Linked DNA regions of Niabella beijingensis. The protein of the gene in region 3 binds, or shares a complex with, the protein of the main gene of each other region. Links are inferred from orthologs where the notes say so. Each region holds a gene or a part of one and is shown on either strand. Other genes may lie near its edges.

Region 1 (6,488 bases), on a different replicon or contig from region 3:
CCGCATAAGGGAGTGGCCCTCGTTGATAACAATAAAATAATCTGTTTTTCAGGTAGCAACAATCTGTAAGAAAGCGTGTTATTACCAAAGAACCGGCCCGATAGCACAATATTTCCTGGAATTATCCCCCATATTCAACCGCCGGCGGTGATCCATATCCCGCGGGCCCGGGGAATGTAATATTGAGGGTTATCCACAGCTTTTCCACGTTTTTGCCTTGTTTTCCACCCTTATGTGTGCAAAAACAGGCTTTCGCATTGGGGCCGGAACCGTTATTTTCGCCTTTACATTAAAACAGAAAAATACTGTGCGCTTAAAAAGTCTTGAAATAAAAGGGTTTAAAAGTTTTGCCGATAAAACGGTCGTTAATTTCGACGACAATATTACCGGCATTGTGGGACCGAACGGTTGCGGAAAATCCAATATTGTGGACAGCATCCGCTGGGTGATCGGGGAACAGAAGATCAGCGCCCTCCGGAGCGAGAACCTGGATTCGCTGGTGTTTAACGGATCGAAAACCCGTTCGGCAAGCGGATTGGCAGAGGTGAGTCTGACCTTTGAGAATACCAAGAACCTGCTGCCTACCGAATTCAGCACCGTGCGCATTACCCGCAAATTTTATAAAAGCGGGGAAAGTGAATACCGGCTGAATGATGTGCAGTGCCGGCTGAAGGATATCCAGAACCTGTTTATGGATACCGGGGTGAGTACGGACTCTTATGCCATCATTGCCCTGGACATGGTGGATGACCTTATCAAAGACAAGGACAACAGCCGCCGCCGGATGCTGGAGCAGGCTGCCGGTATTTCCATTTATAAGACGCGTAAAAAAGAGGCCAAGCAAAAGCTGGATGCTACCGAGCAGGACCTGAACCGGATCGAAGACCTGCTGTTTGAGATCAACAACCAGCTGAAGGCCCTGGAAAGTCAGGCTAAAAAAGCAGAAAAATACCACGAGATAAAAAAAGAATACCGTGAGGTAAGCATTGAACTGGCCAAAGCGGCACTGGAAGGGTTTAACCTTACCTATAAAGAACTGAATGAACAGCAGCAGGCGGAGACGGATAAGTCGGTACGACTGGAAGCGGAGATTGCTACTGCCGAAGCGCATATAGAGCAGGAGAAGCTGGTGTTTATTGAAAAAGAACGCGCCCTGCAAAGCATGCAGGCCGCCTATAACGAGCTGGTACAACAGGTGCGCACCAAAGAGGGCGATAAGAACCTGGCCGTACAACGCCTGCAATACCTGAAAGAACGGGAAACCGGTCTGCAGGAATTCCTTTCCAAATCCGACGCACAACTAAAGGGCATCGAAGAAAGCATCGGCTTTACACAACAGCAGGTGGGTGATGAAGAAAAAGCATATGAGGGACTCACGGAACAACTGGAGAATTTCCGGGATGAAGTGACCCGCAAACGTAACATACTGGATGAGCAGCGCCACGGTGTGGACAGTCTGCGTATGGAATACCAGCAGGTGCAGCGCGAACAGTTTGAGGCGGAGAAGAAAGTAGCGGTAGCCGATACTTCGGTACAGAACCTGCAACGGGCCATTCACCAGATCGAGGATGAATCGGCGCAACGGGAAGAACACTTACAAAAAGTACAATCCGATCACGCCCTGAAGGAACGGGAGCTGGAAGAAAAGAACGCTTCCCTGGAACAGCTGCAGGCACATCACGATCATACCAAGGAACAGATCCTGCAAACACAGGGTATTGTGGAAGAGCTGCGCAATAAGCTGGCAGATGAAAACCGTACCCTGGATGCAAAGCGGAATGAACACGACCTGCTGAAAAGTATGATCGATTCGATGGAGGGCTACCCCGAAAGCGTAAAATTCCTGCACAACAATAAAGAATGGAATACCCAGGCGCCCATCCTTTCTGATATTCTTTATGTAAAAGAAGAATACCGCACGGCGCTGGAGAATGTGCTGGAACCTTATCTGAACTATTACGTAGTGGAAGACCTGCAACAGGGACTGCAGGCCGTTCATCTGCTGAGCGATCAGAAAAAAGGGAAGGCCAATTTCTTTTTGCTGAATAAGATTGAAGCGGATAACAGCAATGGTCACAGTTTACAGGGCGCCATCCCGGCGCTGGAAGTGATCGAGGTGGAGGCACGATACCGCAAGCTGGCAGAACACCTGCTGGGCAATGTATTTATTGCAGAAGGAGAAGAAGCGCTGGAGAACAGCAACGGTTCTGTAGTGATCGAAAAACAGGGCAAGTTTGTAAAAGGCAAGTTCACCCTTACCGGTGGCAGCGTGGGCCTGATCGAAGGAAAGAAGATCGGCCGGGTAAAGAACCTGGAAAAACTGCAGGAAGATATAGCGGCGCAGGATGAAGTGGTACAAAACCTGCGGGCGCAGATACAGGCAAGGCACAATGAAGTGATCGCCTTTAATGAAGACCTGCGCGAAAATGCCATCAAAGAAACGCAGAAGGAGATCCAGGAACTGACCAACGCGGTATTTGCATTGCAGAACCGGTCGGAGAACCTGCAAAGCCAGCAGGGTACTGCAAAGAACCGGGTAGAAGAACTTACAGAGCAATTACAGAATACACAAAGCTCGGTTGCCGGTGTACGGCAGTCGCTGGCGGAATTTACCGAAATCCTGCAGCAGAATGCCAACAAGCTTTCTGAAGCAGAAGAGACGTTTAAACAGGCCGAAGGCGGATACCAGGAAGCTACAACACAGTTTAACGAATTTAACCTGAACGTAACCCGGCAGCAAAGCAAAGTGACAGCCCTGAAGCAGGAACTGAATTTTAAGACCAACCAGCTGGACGAACTGAAGCGCCAGATCGAACAAAGCACGACCCAGTTATCGGATACCGGCGGCGAGATCATCAGTTCTGAGAGCGCCCTGAAAGAGGTCGAAGAAACATTGCTGAACCTGATCCGCAGCCGCGAACAGGACCAGCAAACATTGAACGAAGCCGATCAGTCGTACTACAATATGCGGAACGTGCTGAACGAAAAAGAAAGCGAACTGCGGCATAAGATCCGTGAGAAGGAGCAGGTAGAGCATTTGCTGGCAGCCATTAAAGACAAATTGAATGAGCTGAAGCTGCAGCTGGCCGGCACACGGGAGCGGCTGAACGTGGAGTTCAAGATCCAGATCGAAGATATCCTGGATGATCCGCGCAGTTCGGAAACAGCCGTGGAAGAATTGCAGGAAAAGGCCGACCGGATGAAAAAGCGGCTGGAGAACCTTGGTGAAGTGAACCCTACGGCCATTGAAGCATTTACGGAAATGAAGAAGCGCTATGAGTTTATTGTAGAACAGAAAAGCGACCTGGTAAATGCAAAGGAAAGCCTGTTAAAGACCATTGAAGAAGTAGAAGCTACGGCCAACCAGAAATTCCTCGATACCTTTAACCAGGTGCGGGAGAATTTTCAGAAAGTATTTAAATCGCTGTTTACAGAGGACGATCAGTGTGACCTTGTACTGGAGAACCCGGAAAACCTTGCAGATACGGGGATCGATGTAGTGGCAAAACCAAAAGGGAAACGCCCGACCTCATTAACACAGCTGAGCGGGGGAGAACGGACCCTGACGGCAACCGCGCTGTTGTTTGCCATCTACCTGATCAAACCGGCACCGTTCTGTATCCTCGATGAGGTGGATGCTCCGCTGGATGATGCCAACGTGGGCAAGTTCACCAATATGATCCGCCAGTTCAGTCAGAATTCCCAGTTCATTATCGTTACGCACAACAAAACCACGATGAGCACGGTGGATGTGATCTATGGGGTAACGATGCAGGAGCCGGGTGTAAGCAAACTGGTAAGCGTGGATTTTCGCAGCCTTGCGGCACAGAATTAGGTTTTTAGTTGTTATTATTTAAATAGGCCGCCTGTTACTGCAGGTGGCTTTTTTATTGCTCATCAAACGGGTAATTCCGGAGGCGCCGGCACTCGCCGGTCTGCGCATCGATCTTTAGTACCTCAAGGGCCCGGTTCCTTGTTTCCCGTTCTTCGCCGAATATATAAAAAACGCCTTCGGGGCCCGTTTCTATGCGAAAGGTGAGCAACGAATAGAGCTGCCGGTTGGCTCGGTGCTGTTCAAAAATCTGGTGTGCCGCGGCATAGTTAATGGCCGACTGGTTGGCGATACTGTCAAATTCCGCGGTGGTTGCGCGGAACCTGCGTACCAGCCGCGAACGCTCGGGGTGCACCCAGCCTTCATTCCGGACAATGACACCGCCGGAGGAGCTGCTGTTGTTGATGACACAGTCGTCGGAAAAACGGCAGTCATGACTGCCCAGGTATCCAAACATACCATAATGCAGATAGGCATAATGATGATAGCCGGATATAAAATAATGCAGCCCGTTTGCAGTGGTTAATACAATGGTATCCTGCTTCAGAAAACTGCGGTAGGGAACCTGTAAAGAATAAGATATGTCGTTCCCCTTCTGATCATCAAATGAAGGACGGAGCATCGTGTCCTGACAGAACGTTCCGCCCCGGAGCAGCCGGAAACGCAGTGCTGACAGCTCTTTGCGGTTAAACCCTGAAAAACGGATATTGGGCTGCTCCGTGATGATACGTACCGTATCACATTCGGCAGAAAATCTTTCACCGTCTTTTTCTGCCTGCTTCTGTCTCCGTTGCATGGACCAGTAAGTGCCTCCGATGCCTATCAGAACAAGAGCAAGCAGGATGCAGGCAGCGATCAAAAATGCTTTCAGGTATCGGTTCATATGTGTTATACGGGTTGAACCCGCAATTGCAAAAATCGCTTTGTTTTGGTAAAAACGGACTTTTATATGCAGGTTATTGATCCTTATTCTTTGCAGATACTGTTTTGCCGGATCACACCGGTAACAGGTATGCGTTTCCATTGGCGGCTGTAAGTGTTTCCGGACTGGTATTGCCTGCTATGGAAATGGTTGACCGCTGCTGCAAACGGTCCGGCCGAAACCGTATATTTGCGGCTCAACAAACAGCATCCATATGATCTTGCCGGCCGTTCCCGGACAGTATCCGAGGCTTCTAGCGATATGGGAATCTGCAGTGCATGCCACGCACGATTTTCTCCGCCGGGAAGATTTTGATTATTACAAGGCGCGGATGCCGGAATATTTCGGAATGGTGCGGTTGTTTGTTTACCGGGATGTGACCACCGGCACGCTGACCGGCTTTCTTGGTATAACGGACAAACAGGTTCAAATGCTTTTTGTAGATGAGGCCGCGCGGGGAAAGGGTGTGGGAAAGCAGCTGCTGGAGCATGCAGTAACGCTGGGATGCGATGCCGTTGATGTAAACGAGCAGAATATACAGGCGATCGGTTTTTACCTGCACCAGCGATTTGAAATTACCGGGCGTGCTGCTACCGATGGTGCCGGCAAGCCCTACCCGTTGCTGCACCTGAAAAAGGTTTCTGCTTCTTAGCTTTTTATTTTTTTCTGCGGATAAATTCTTTATACCGGTCATTAATATAGGCAGTCATACTGGGCCGGTCAAGCGTCCGCGCCAGTTGATAGGAGGGACGGTACTGGTACATGAATTGCTGCAGCGAATCATTTTTTAAACCGGTAAGCCGGCTTACCCAGCCCGGTGAAAAAACATAATCAATATAGGCTTCCTCTTCATTCTTGATCAGCTGCTTCCTGAATTTACGCTGCTCCTTTGCCTTTTTGGAAAAATGGCTGATGGGACTTACAGAAATTCCAAATCCGTCCGAAGGACGATTGCCACCGGTAATGCCCGGCCCTTTTTCGAAATAATCACTGTATTCTTTCCGGCGCCGTAAGGAATCCAGCTGATAATTACTGGACACCGTAACCGTCCGTAACGTGCGGGGATCCTCTTTAAGGCCTACATCATAGCCTGTTTTTAATAACTGCTCTTCCACCTTCACCGTATCGCTGGTCATGCCGGTAAACGAAAAAACAACAAGATCCCGGTTCTTTGCTTCAATCACATAAGTACCGGCAGGTGTCGCCACGGTGGTCTTTCCGCTGGTCAGATTGGTGACCGAAGCTCCGGGCACCGGTGTGTCGTTGGTGTATAAAAAAATATTGCCTCTGAGGTGAGTTTGTCCGATAGCCGCTGCAGGCAACAGCGTTGTTCCCGTAAGTAGTATGAAAAGGATGCGCCACATATATTAAATAAAATTAAGCCGGCTTTTTGATCGGGAAACAGCGCCGTATCCAATCTTTTGTTAAAGCGAAGCAGGAGCTTTAACGGGCCTCGCCAATATCCTGGTTGGTCAATGTATAGGTTTTCAGCATTTCTCCCGGGTTCTTTGAACTGACAGACCAGCGGGCTATATTGAATATATTGGAAGTATCGCTGCAAGCTGGTGCGCCGGCAGCAGCAGGCATCAGACTGCAATTGACGGCTGTCCGCTGCTTTTCACCAATAATGATTTTTGCAATATTAAAAGGCAGAAGTACTGAGGACGGAGGACAATCTTTTAAGCAGATCGTTTCCACCACCTGGGTGCTGGAATTGGCATCCACGAGTATCTT
Region 2 (5,338 bases), on a different replicon or contig from region 3:
GTTCGGAATCGCATCAGTTCGGTACAAAGCATGCAGCAGATCACGAAGGCTATGAAAATGGTGAGTGCTGCCAAATTCCGCCGGGCACAGGATGCCATCGTTCAAATGCGGCCTTATGCTCAGAAATTACAGGAAATGCTGAGCAATATTGTCAGCAATAACGATGGGGATACCGAGATCGCACTGGCTGCGGAACGGCCTGTTGAAAAGGTGTTGCTTATTGTGATCACGAGCGACCGCGGACTGGCCGGAGCCTTTAATGCCAATGTAGTAAAGCTGGCCAAAGCCCTGATCCGTGAAAAATACCAAAGCCAGTTTGAAAAAGGAAATATAACGATCTGGAACCTGGGTAAAAAAGGATATGAAGCCCTGAGTAAGGCGGGGTACAAAACAGATGATACCTATAAGGATATTTTCCTCCGGCTTTCATTTGAAAATGTGCAGAAAATTGCCACGGAAGCAATGAAGGCCTTCGAAGAAAAACAGTTTGATGCGGTGGAGATTGTATACAGCCAGTTTAAAAATGCCGCCACACAGCTGTTTACAGCAGAGCCCTTCCTGCCGATTCCCAAGGTGGAGAAGAAGGCGGGCACTACAAAAGCCGATTTTATTTTTGATCCCAATAAGGAAGAATTGATTGCTGAACTGATGCCCAAAATTTTGAACACCCAGCTGTTCAAAGCCGTACTGGATTCGAATGCATCGGAACACGGGGCGCGGATGACCTCCATGGATAAGGCATCAGAAAATGCAAATGAAATGCTGCGTAACCTGAAACTTTCTTACAACAGGGCGCGGCAGGCTGCAATTACCACCGAATTGACGGAGATCGTGAGCGGTGCTGCGGCATTACAGGGATAAAATATTTGTTCGGGGTTTCAGGTTTAAGGTTCAATGTTGTTTTGCCCTTAACTTTAAACCTTGAACGCTTAAACTTTGAACCTTCATCATGGACATCACCGGATTGATCCCACATATTGAAGCATTAATCTTTGCAAGTGATAAGCCACTGACCCCGCTGGAATTGACGGACCTGCTGAATAATGCCTTTGGGTTTATGGAGGATAAGATCACGCTGGACCAGGTAGAAGCGGCTATCAGCGGTATCATTGAAAAATATGATGCAGAGTTTTATCCGTTTGAAGTGCGCGAAAGCGGCGGTGGCTGGCAGTTCCTTACCAAAAAGGATTATCACAAGACCGTTGCCCAGATCAATGGGGATAAATTTATGAAACGGCTGTCGCCTGCCGCACTGGAAACCTTATCGATCATTGCATACAAACAACCGGTTACCAAAGGCGAGATCGAAGCCATCCGCGGCGTGAGTGCAGATTATGCCATTCAGAAATTACTGGAAAAAGAACTGGTCATCATCAGCGGACGCAATGAAAAACTGCCGGGTCACCCGCTGGTATACTCCACATCAAAAACATTTATGGATTATTTTGGGATCAATTCAGCTGATGAGTTGCCCAGGATAAAAGAGGTACTGGCGGAACAGGAGATCCTTCCCACACCGGTGGATGAAGAGGGGAATGCAGTAGTTCCGGAAACACCGGCGGATGAAACAGATCCGCTGCTGGCCGTAGCTGAAAACGGCGAACTGATCGAAACCGCTGAAACCGGGGAGGAAGCGGAAGAAACGGAGGATGTAGCTATGGCAGAAGAGACGCCCGCTGCCGGAGCAGAAGAGGAGGAAGTGCATGCTGATGAGGAAGCGCCAAAAGAGGACGAAGCAGCCGAAATGGATCCGGATGGGGATAATGAGGAAGATGCGCAGGATGAAACGGAGGACGACTCAAAGAAGCCGGAAGAAGAATAGCTGCTGCCCGACATATTATTTTTATGTAGCAGTAATTTTACTGCTTTTTTTGTAAATACTATTATGAGCGAACAATTAACAAACGAACAACTGATTCAGATTGCGAATGAATTCGGAACCCCCGTATATGTATACAACGCTGATAAGATCGAAACGCAATACCAGCGGTTAAGTAATGCGTTTGGCGCGGAACGGGTAAAGATATTCTATGCGGCAAAAGCATTGACGAATCTGAGCGTGCTTCGTTTTATTCACCATCTCGGTGCCAATGTAGACTGCAGTTCCATCAACGAAGTAAAACTGGCGCTACGGGCGGGTTTTGAGCCATCAAGAGTGCTGTATACCAGCAACGGGATCCATTTTACAGAAATTGAGGAGGCCCTGAAGCTGGGTGTTTTTGTGAATATCGACAGTCTTTCCAATCTTAAAAAGCTGGGAGAAAAATATGGAAATCAATACCCGGTAGGAGTGCGGCTGCGCCCGAACATCATGGCCGGGGGAAACCTGAAAATATCAACCGGTCACGACCGGAGCAAGTTTGGCATTCCTGTGGAACAGCTGCCGCAGTTAATGGATATTGTAAAGAGCAGTAATATTGTGATCCACAACCTGCATATTCATACCGGAAGTGATATTAAAGATGCGGATGTATTTATAAAAGGGATCGATGTATTGTTTGACATTATCCCTCATTTTCCTGATCTGAAATCGATCGACCTGGGAGGCGGCTTTAAAGTGGGCTATAAGGAAGATGATCCGGTGATCAATATAGAAGAACTTTCTCAAAAAGTGCTGGCGGCATTTGATGCACATGAGGCGGCGCGCCACCTGGAGATATGGTTCGAACCTGGTAAGTTTATCGTGAGCGAGTCGGGCTGCCTGATCACTTCGGTAAACCTGCTTAAAGAAACGGCTGCCACCACTTTTGTAAACATCAACAGCGGATTCAATCACCTGATCCGTCCTATGTTCTATGATGCGTACCACCGGATCGAGAACATTACCAATCCGGAAGGGGCGGTTAATACCTATTCGGTAGTGGGTAATATTTGTGAAACCGATACGTTTGCCTGGGATCGTCCGTTGCCGGAAGTAAGAGAGGGAGACTTGCTGGTATTTTACAATGCCGGTGCCTACGGCTATGAAATGGCCTCCACATTCAATTCACGGTTCCGGCCCGCCGAAGTGATCGTGCGGAACGGAAAGGCACAGCTGATCCGCAAAAGAGATGTCTTCGAGGATCTGATCCGCAATCAGGTGGAAGTGGATCTGAAATAAACAATGCCGGTGACTATGGAAACCCGAAGAAAAGCGGTCTTTAATAGGAATAAAGATGCTTTATGAACTATTCGGGCTTTTTGTTATTATGGCTGCTGGTTGTCGGTTCCTGTAATGAAAATTCTTTTGCCGGTAATAACGACGGGAAAGGGAATGACCCAGATCCTGTAAAAATACAGCCACCTTCTTATTCCGGTGCTGCCAAAACCATTCATGTATTCGTCGCATTGTGCGATAATCAATACCAGGGAATTGTACCCGTACCTGCACGGATCGGCAACGGGCAGGATCCCGATAATAACCTGTACTGGGGAACCAGCTATGGTATACGTACCTATTTCAAAAAGAGCAGGGAATGGAAGTTCTTATACAAAGAAAAAAGGGAAGGTTTTGTGCTGGAACGTGTTGTTTTTAAACATGTAAATAAAAACTATTACCTGGTTGCTGATGCTTATGACGGTCGGTTTATAAAAAATGCTACGGTCGATTTTTTTAAAAGCAGCAGCGGACAGATAAAAGATACCTTAGAGGTGGATCATACCGTCATCGGGTTATATGGAAATGCAAAACTGATTGCTTATATAGGACATGACGGACTGATGGATTTTAAGCTGGATGAGGCGTTCAGGCGTACGGACCGGGAACAGCGGGATTGTATTGTACTGGCCTGTTACAGCAGGAATTATTTTAAGCCTCATTTAAAACCGACCGGAACCAATCCCTTACTCTGGACAACCGGACTAATGGCGCCGGAAGCATATACACTGCATGATGCGCTGAGCGGGTACATTCAAAATGAACCTGCCGAAAAAATAAGAGTTCACGCAGCCAGGGCATACAGTCATTATCAGAAATGCTCCGAAAAAGCGGCCAGGAACCTGCTTGTAAGCGGGTGGTAGGCGGTTGCTGCCAGAACAATTTTATGCCGCCCGGCTGCTTTGGAGGCTTGAAACCATTAAGTCATTAAGGGCCATTGAAGATACCACTAAGGCGGTAGAACCCCCAAAACATAAAGCATTTATATAGGTCCTTATGGTTCCGGGAATCTCGTCGACTTCGCGACGGCAATGCCACAAATACACCAAGGCACAAAGAGCCACAAAGGGATTAAACCGTTTCCAACAACTTTGTGTATCCTGGATTCCTGGCATCCTGGTGGTGGGATAAATGGGGTTACGAAGCCGAGAAGCCGCAAAGAAAACGAAGGATGATTTTATATTGATTGGAACTTGGGGCCGGCCCTTAAAACCATTAAGTCATTAAGGGCCATTGAGCATTTTGGAGACCTCGTGCAGGTTTGAGCCCTGATGTTTTGTAGAGGGAATGTTACAATTATGCGAAGCCAAAACAGTATGAAAAGGTTGGACCGAACCGGAAATCCTGGTGCTTCTTAATGCCTTGGCGTCTTGGTGGCGGAGATACCACAAATGTAATATTAAATCGTGCAGGCCGCAGATCCGGGCACTCCAGGCCCCTGTTGCGGTCAAGCCTTATACATTGAACCGGAAGTGCATAATGTCGCCATCCTTTACCAGGTATTCCTTCCCTTCGATGCGCAGCTTGCCGGCTTCGCGTGCACTGGCTTCGGATTTATACTGTACAAAATCACTATAGGCGATCACCTCTGCTTTGATAAAGCCTTTTTCAAAATCGGTATGGATCACACCGGCACATTGTGGCGCTTTCCAGCCGTTGTGGAAGGTCCAGGCGCGTACTTCCTGAACCCCTGCTGTGAAGTAGGTGTTTAATCCCAATAGTTTATAGGCAGAACGGATCAGCCGGTCCAGCGCCGGTTCCGTCATTTTGTATTCTTCCATAAACAGCGCTTTATCATCCGGGTCTTCCATTTCTGATATCTGTGCCTCAATGGAGTTGTTCATGATGATCATTTCTGCATTCTCGCTTTTAATGGCTTCTTTCAGTGCTTCGGAGAACTGATTGCCGGTATGCATGGACGGCTCATCCACATTTGCTACGTACAGAACCGGTTTATCGGTAAGCAGGAAAAGATCGGCGATCGCTTCTTTTTCCTCTTTGCTCAGGTCTAAAGAGCGAATGCTTTTTCCCTGCTCCAGGTGCTGTTTGCAGCGCTGCAGAATTTCTACTTCCGTTTTGATCTTGGGATCTGTTTTGGCCTGCTTTTCTTTTTTCTGTACCTGTTTCTCCACACTGTCCAGGTCCTTCAGCTGCAGTTCCGTATCAATGATCTCTTTATCACCTACAGGGTTGATCGCACCT
Region 3 (7,711 bases):
TGGTCATTGCCCGAAGCCGGCAACACCTGGAACTGCTGCTGGTGCTTGGTTATTCCCCTGCCTGGCTGGGAAAAAATGTGTCCAACCAGTTCGTCCCGGTCTATCTCTTTATTGTCCTTATCGCACTCGTCTGCACCCAGGTAATGCAATGGGCCTTTCATCAGTTTGTGATGTTCGGACGTCCGGAGCTTTCTTCCTTCGTCAACTGGATCGTGCTCCTGCTGGCGGCAGCATTGATCCTGATGGCTATTGTAACCAATGCGCGTCTTGTAAAAAAGTTGTTGTATCAGCTGGGATAAGGACGGTGCTGCTATCAAAAAAACCGACTCCGTGTTGATGTTGCACACCGGTAGTTACGGTTTCATTTCATTCATTTTTTTTCGACAACGCCCACCGTTTCGGGTCCGTGGGGCAGCTTGTCGCTCTTCTTTCCGAATTCGATGCGGTACACCTGGATCATTAATAAAAAGTACGACATAAACAGCGGGCCAAAGATCAGCCCCATGATGCCGAAGAGCTTAAGACCCAGGATCACACCAAAAACCGTTATCAGCGGATGAATGTCCCCGATTTTCTTAAGGATGGTAAACCGCAACACGTTATCGATACCGCCTACAATGATCAGGCTGTATAAGGTAAGGCCGATGCCGTTGCCTACATGTCCGGTTGCAAAAACAACAATACAGATAGGCACCCATACGATCATCGTGCCTACAGCGGGGATCATTGAAGCCGCACCGGTTATAAGTCCCCACATCACAAAATTACCCACTCCGAATATCCAGTATCCCAGCACCGCCACCAATCCCTGGCACAGGGCCAGGATCGGTATCCCCAGCGCATTGGAACGTACCATCATCTTTGTCTCTTCCCAAAGCGTTTGGGTGTTGTCATCGCTGAAAGGAATGAACAGGCGGATCCGTTTTTCCATTCCCCGCGCATTCACCTGCATAAAATAGAGGATAAACAGGGCGGTAAAAATGTTCACAAAGATTTCAGCCACTGAGTTAAGGATGCCCGGGAAATAAGCGGTCACTTTTCCAAGGGTGCGCATCAGGGACTCGTCAGAAAGGTTGATCCGGTTGAGCAGGGGCTTGCTGGCAATAAACGCTTTAACTGCATTGTATTTTTCCACGATCACCTGTTTATTGGCCAGCAGATTACTGATCTGCGGGATCATTACCTCTATGATCAGCCATAACGGCAGCGCGATCACCAGGAGTGTGCCAAACATCAGAAGAAAACTGGCCAGGGATTTTTTCCATTTCCGTTCTTCGGTAAGCCGGAAAAATGTTTTACGGAAAAGGATGTACAATGTAATGGCACCCAGGGCTCCGGGCGTAAAATACCGGAGGTTAAAAAAGATCATAAATCCCAGAAGGCCGATGAGCAGTATCAGTACAATTTGCCGTAGTATATTGTTGTCTATTTTCCTGTAGGTCATTTTATGTTTTTATAACTATAAAAATAGAGTATTTTCTGTTTATATACTCTTCTGCACTGATGGTCTTTTATCATTTAAATATTATATTTGTTCTGCCTATGACACCCGTCATCAAATGTTGTAAGCAGCATCGCGTTGTTGGAAAAAATCTATAATATCATTGAGTTCACACAGCGAAGTGTTTTCCTTACCGGCAAGGCCGGTACAGGAAAAACCACTTTCCTGAACCAGTTCGTCAGTAAAACATTAAAAAAGCATATTGTGGTGGCGCCTACCGGCATTGCAGCGATCAATGCAGGTGGGGTAACCATTCATTCGATGTTTGGTTTACCCCTTACTTCATTTGTGCCCACAACGGATGCAGTAGACCGGAATGAAGCTATTAATATACCGCAGCTGTTGCCCCATTTCAAGTACCGGAAAGAAAAGCTGGAGCTGTTAAGAGCGCTTGAAATACTGATCATCGATGAGGTATCAATGCTCCGGGCTGATGTACTGGATATGATCGATCTGGCTTTAAAAACAGCCCGGCGCTCTTCACTGGCCTTTGGCGGAGTGCAGTTGCTGCTGATCGGCGATCTGTATCAGCTGCCCCCGGTTGTAAAATCTGCCGCTGAAAAACTGCTGACGCCCTATTATGCCTCCCCGTATTTTTTTGAATCAAAGGCACTGAAAAGCACCCCTTTTGTTACGGTGGAACTTTCCACGGTATTCCGCCAAAGCGATGCCCTGTTCATCTCCCTTCTTAATGCGATCCGCGAGGGTGAAAAAAGCCGGATCGATTTTGAGTTGCTGAATACCCGGTATCAACCTTCTTTCGAACCGCAGGATCATTACATCTACCTGGTGTCGCACAATCATATGGCCGACCGGATCAATAGCAGCCGGCTGGAATTGCTGCCGGGTGCGGCGGTTCCTTGTCCGGCCATTATCAGCGGCGATTTTAAGGAACATCTTTATCCCAATGATCCCCAGCTGGTATTGAAACCCGATGCACAGGTCATGTTCATCCGCAACGATGCTTCCGAAGCAAAAAAATATTATAACGGAAGGATCGCCCGGGTGGTACGGGTCGAGGACGACAAGGTCGTTGTGATACCGGAAGGAACTGAAGCAGAACTCGCCGTAGAACGCGAAGTATGGGAAAACAAGAAATACTATCTGGATGAAAAGAAAGAAATACAGGAAGAGGTTACCGGCAGTTACGAACAATTCCCCTTCCGGCTGGCCTGGGCCGTTACGATCCATAAGAGCCAGGGACTTACATTTGACAAAGTGATCATCGACGCCGGGGCTTCTTTTACCAACGGCCAGGTATATGTGGCCCTAAGCCGCTGCAGGACCCTGGAAGGTATTGTGCTGAAGTCCCCCATCCGGGCATCGAACATCTTCCGGGATACAAGGATCAGTGATTTTCATGAAGCCACCGATGCCTCGGAACAAATCGCATCGATCTACGAAGAAGAAAAGCATACGTTTGCCATCAGCAAACTGCTGCAAACCTTCAACAGTGCACCGATTTTAACCGCAGTGGAAAACTGGATCGCAGCTGCCGAAAACCCGCTGATCCAGCACATGGATTTTTCCGGTGTATCCGAGCCGGTACAGCAATCGGCCACACTTCTCGAAAGTACTTTTCTGAAATTTGAACATTTTATCCATCGCCAGATGCGTACGATCACCGCAGAAACCTGGCGCACGATCAGCGAAAAAAGCGCTGGCGCCGTTAATTATTTCTTTGACCTGGTGCAGACCAGACTTCTTGATCCCGTAAAAGCACATTACAGCAAAACCAAGAACCAGAAAGGGGCCAAAGCTTATAACCGCACGGTGGAAACCCTGACTGAAGAACTGCAGCAGTACCTGCTTCGCCTGATGGACCTGCATTTATTCGACAAAAAGCTCATTGCTGCAGACAGAACCATTACACCCGTTAAAAAAGAGCCCGCCAAACCGTCCCATCTTATCAGTTATGCCCTGCTGGAGGAAGGAATGCGACCTGAAGCCATCGCAGCAGAGCGGAACCTGGCACTCAGTACGGTATTCGGGCACTTTGCCAAGGTGGCTTCCGTGGGAATACTGGATATCCATGTACTTTTTTCAGAAGAGCAGTTGCGTCGGTTTCAAGATGCATTTGAAACAAGAAAATGGGATTCATTAAAGGAAGCAAAAAGCGCCCTGCCCGTTTTTGAATTTCATGAACTGCGCGTGCTCATCAATCATTTTACCTACTGGGCAGCCAAGGGCTCAAAAACAGCAGCCGTTTCCGGTCACTCAAATTAGGGGTGCCAACCGGTCGGGTAAAATAGTATCTTTAAGGAAATCTTTCCGATGCCTTCAAAAACAAGTGCCCTCCTCCTTGTTTTGTTCTTTTTTTCTTCTGCAGCTGCACAAACAAAACAGGTTACCGAATTTACAAGGGGAGGTATATTACTGGTCAAATTAAATAACGGGTTCACCACCGGCTTCCGGTCCGTTACTCCGGATCTTTATACCGGCGGTCTTGCGTTAAGTCCGCAGATAACGGTTGTTGTTAACCGGCTGCGGCTGGGTGCCAATGCCGGTATGGTATACAACAATAAAAGGATCTCTGGTCTCTTCGGCCCTGCAGCCGCATTAAAACTTGCAGACCTCAGGACCCAAAAGCCCATGGCCCTGGCATTTGGAAATATCCAGCTGCTTGCAGAAGCCAACTGGGGTACGCATCGGCAACGCATGGCCGGTGGGGGCATCGGGCTGGAACTCCTGCAAAAAATACAGATCGGCATTACCGCACAACGGGATTATCATTTGAACCAGTGGTGGTTCCAGTCGTTCATCGCCTATCAGTTCAATAAGACCCGTAAGGTCCAACCACAATTTGAATAATCTTCTTTATGAATAAAGCATTGATCATAAGTGGCGGAGGGTCCAAAGGAGCATTTGCTGTTGGTGTTATCAAAGACCTGGAAACCACCTACAGGTTAACCTTCGACACGGTGATAGGAACCAGCACCGGGGCATTGATCGCCCCACTTGCGGCCATGAATCAGCTCGATGTACTGGAAGACCTCTACACCAGTGTTACCACCGGAGACCTCCTTGAAGAAAAGAATCTGGGCACCAGTATCTGGAACGGCAATTCGTTGTATACCGCAAACGGGCTGGGGTCACGGGTGCGACAGATCTACACCGACACTTTTTATGCGCAGCTGCGCACTGCTGCCAAAAAAATATATCTGACCACTACCTGTTTGCAAAGCCAGGAATTAGTGGTCTATACCACAGACCCCGCCCCCGTAACAGCGGGGAGCTATTACCGCATAGAAAAGATAGAGAGCGCCGAGCAGTTCAGAAGAGCGGTAATGGCATCAGCCAGCCAACCGGTATTTATGCCTCCTGTGCGGATCAATAAGGATCTTCCGGGAGCAATTCATCCGGATTACCAGTATGTGGATGGCGGTACCCGCGAATATGCCGGCGTCGGCATTGCGCTGGAAGCCGGTGCGGATGAGCTCTTTACCATCCTGCTTTCCGCCAGGAACAGCGCACCCGACCCGGCAATTTACAATAACCTGCTTTCCATTTTACTGCAAACGGTCGCTGTTTTTATAACCGATGTGGCAGATAATGATCTGTATGCAGCGCGGCAACACATTCACTTTCTCAATTATATCAACCAGGTAAAGGCCGCCATGAGGGCCGATGGTGTCTCCGAAGCTGCACTGGGACGTTATTTCAGCAGTTCCTCCCCGGATTATACAGATCTGATCAACCGTCCTCCGGTAAAATTACATGTACTGCAGCCCGAAACGGCGCTGGACGGCGGTCCCGGCGGGCTTGTTTTTGAACCGGCCAAAATGAAACAAATGGTTCAGCTGGGTAAGATCGCGCTGCAAAACTATGTGGCCCGGTTAAAACCCGGAGAGACTGATTGGGCCTAAAAAAGCCGGCACCCGTTACGGACACCGGCTATTATAATATATCGCAGCATTATCCGTTCAGTACAGCTGTGGCCGTAATTTTTGTATTCAGCAGTTTGCTGATCGGGCAATTTGCCTCAGCATCCCTGACGGCCGCATCGAATTTTTCCTGGTCAATGCCCGGAACCGCAGCCTGAACATCCAGGTGACTTTCCGTTACAGCGCCATTTTCAAAGGTAACCGTACATTTGGTATCGATATTGGTGGCTGTAAAACCGGCTTCATTCAGCACAAAGCTCAGCTTCATGGTAAAACAACCGGCATGAGCCGCTGCTACCAGCTCTTCCGGGTTGGTACCGGGGTTCCCTTCTTCAAAACGTGTTTTAAAAGAATAAGGCGTATCGCTTAACACACCGGATTGTGTCGAGGTCTTACCCGTTCCATCTTTTCCCGTTCCCTGCCAGTTGGCCGTTGCAAAACGTTTCATGAGTTTTATATTTTTATGGTTAAGAGAATGAGGGTTCGATCGCGGTCATTGTTTCTTCGCGGTCTTCCGGTGCTACATATTCCAGTATGAAATTATTCTTTCCGTCTCCGATCATGATCTTCAGAAAGCTCTGCTGCACCAGCTCCAGAACGGAGAGGAAGAGGAAGATCGCGTGCACACGGGTCTCTGCGTAATCAAACAGCTTTTCGAAAGAAAGTGTCTTGGCACGCTGCGCCTCTTCCATTACCTTGACCCGGCTGTTTTCCATGGAATAGTTGTACCGTACTACCGTATGCACCGGAGTATTTATCTTATCAGAATACCGCTGCATCGCTTTTTCAAACGCCTTCATCAGCTTGAACATGGTAATGGCGTGTATCTCGGTGCCTTCGCCTGCTTCTTCCCCGATCACCGACAGTTCTTTCTGAATATTCCCCCTTTTTACCATCAGCATCCGCATCGCTTCAAGCTCGGCCATTTGTGCTGACGCTTCCTTAAAGCGTTTATATTCCAGTATCTTGTTCACCAGTTCTTCCCTCGGATCGATCTCGTTACCCTGCGCATCCAGTTCCTTGCGCGGGATCAGCATTTTTGCCTTGATGCGCATAAGCGTGGAAATAAAAAGAATGAATTCACTCGACAATTCGATGTTCAGGGCTTCCTGTTCACGGATATATACCAGGAAATCGTTGGTGATCTTTGTAATAGGGATATTGTAAATATCGAGTTCATCCCGCTCTATAAAGAATAGCAGGAGGTCAAAAGGCCCTTCGAACTGGGAAAGCTTTATCTGATATGTTGTACTCACCTGAAAATATTGAACAGTGAAAAGAAGACAAATGTAATAAATAAGGGCCTGACACTAAAAAACGTCCTGTGATGCAGGACGTTTTGTGAATAAGTTGGGCAGATTTTTATTGCTTTTTCAGCGCATCCCTGATTTCCATCAGTAACTGGTCTGTAGAAGAAGGTGCCGCTGCTTCCGCAGGGGTCTCTTTCTTCATTCTATTCATTGCTTTCACCATCCAGAAAATCACCAGGGCCAGCAACAGAAAATTAATGGCAATTGTGATAAAGTTACCATAAGCGAAAATGGAAGTATCCGCGATTTTCCGCGCTTCTTCCAGTTTGGTACCTGGAGGGACATTCCCTTTCAGCACCAGGTAAAGACTGCTGAAGTCCGGTTTTCCGATGATCGCGCCTACTACCGGCATAATAAGATCATCAATAATGCTTGATACAATTTTGCCAAAGGCCCCACCAATAATAACACCCACGGCCAGGTCAACCGCATTCCCTTTTATGGCAAATTCCTTAAATTCTTTAAGCATTCCCATGTGTTTGAATTTTTAAGTTATAAAATAGTGATTGGATTATTGATATTTCGGGGCAAATAATGTACGTTAAACGGCCATTATTTCTTTTTCCTTTACAGCCAGGTATTTTTCAACAGTGGCAATGTACTTGTCTGTAAGTTGCTGGGCTACTGCTTCTGCGTCTTTCATGCCATCTTCGCTCAATCCTTCCTTCTGCAGTTTTTTAATCCCTTCAATTACTTCCCGGCGGGCACTGCGGATTCCTATTTTTGAGTTTTCGCCTTCAGCAAAACTTTTCTTCACCAGTTCTTTTCTGCGTTCTTCTGTAAGGGGGGGCAGGAACAGGCGTATATTGACACCATCATTTTGGGGATTCAGGCCGATGTTGGCAGCGATGATTGCCCGTTCGATAGGCTGCAGCATATTTTTTTCCCAGGGCTGAATATTGATGGTACGGGCATCAAGCACGGTAATATTTCCCACCTGGTTAATCGGCATAGCGGATCCGTAATAGTCGACAAAGATCCCATCCAGTATCTGTGGTGTTGCTTTTCCGGCGCGT

Evidence for each region. The genes of interacting proteins can lie anywhere in the genome.
Region 1: the proteins of K7B07_RS07915 (region 3) and smc are in contact, whole or in part, in a crystal structure (PDB 3ZGX), measured with the Bacillus subtilis proteins. The link is inferred for Niabella beijingensis from one-to-one orthologs.
Region 2: K7B07_RS07915 (region 3) and scpB share a complex: the UniProt entries of both Bacillus subtilis proteins name them as parts of the cohesin-like complex. The link is inferred for Niabella beijingensis from one-to-one orthologs.

What each region holds. Positions count from the first base shown.
Region 1 is NZ_JAIQDI010000002.1:24,606-31,093, forward strand. Bases 1-4,035 are described here. They hold smc (chromosome segregation protein SMC), read left to right. Parts: upstream 1-307; coding sequence 308-3,835; downstream 3,836-4,035. Other genes in these bases: K7B07_RS16220 (lysine N(6)-hydroxylase/L-ornithine N(5)-oxygenase family protein), read left to right, coding at 1-8; K7B07_RS16230 (hypothetical protein), read right to left, coding at 3,888-4,035. Also shown: more of K7B07_RS16230, read right to left, coding at 4,036-4,715; K7B07_RS16235 (GNAT family N-acetyltransferase), read left to right, coding at 4,969-5,406; K7B07_RS16240 (carboxypeptidase-like regulatory domain-containing protein), read right to left, coding at 5,411-6,118; K7B07_RS16245 (hypothetical protein), read right to left, coding at 6,198-6,488. UniProt on the Bacillus subtilis protein: Required for chromosome condensation and partitioning.
Region 2 is NZ_JAIQDI010000002.1:329,570-334,907, forward strand. What follows is about bases 1-2,885. They hold scpB (SMC-Scp complex subunit ScpB), read left to right. Parts: upstream 1-949; coding sequence 950-1,822; downstream 1,823-2,885. Other genes in these bases: atpG (ATP synthase F1 subunit gamma), read left to right, coding at 1-861; lysA (diaminopimelate decarboxylase), read left to right, coding at 1,886-2,885. In the rest of the region: more of lysA, read left to right, coding at 2,886-3,100; K7B07_RS17420 (hypothetical protein), read left to right, coding at 3,163-3,999; redox-regulated ATPase YchF, read right to left, coding at 4,591-5,338. UniProt on the Bacillus subtilis protein: Participates in chromosomal partition during cell division. May act via the formation of a condensin-like complex containing Smc and ScpA that pull DNA away from mid-cell into both cell halves.
Region 3 is NZ_JAIQDI010000001.1:1,875,539-1,883,249, forward strand. What follows is about bases 4,748-7,550. They hold K7B07_RS07915 (segregation and condensation protein A), read right to left. Parts: upstream 6,642-7,550; coding sequence 5,853-6,641; downstream 4,748-5,852. Other genes in these bases: K7B07_RS07905 (patatin-like phospholipase family protein), read left to right, coding at 4,748-5,367; K7B07_RS07910 (OsmC family protein), read right to left, coding at 5,417-5,833; mscL (large conductance mechanosensitive channel protein MscL), read right to left, coding at 6,748-7,164; frr (ribosome recycling factor), read right to left, coding at 7,237-7,550. Also shown: K7B07_RS07885 (hypothetical protein), read left to right, coding at 1-299; K7B07_RS07890 (AI-2E family transporter), read right to left, coding at 371-1,444; K7B07_RS07895 (helix-turn-helix domain-containing protein), read left to right, coding at 1,583-3,727; K7B07_RS07900 (hypothetical protein), read left to right, coding at 3,776-4,312; more of K7B07_RS07905, read left to right, coding at 4,321-4,747; more of frr, read right to left, coding at 7,551-7,711. UniProt on the Bacillus subtilis protein: Participates in chromosomal partition during cell division. May act via the formation of a condensin-like complex containing Smc and ScpB that pull DNA away from mid-cell into both cell halves.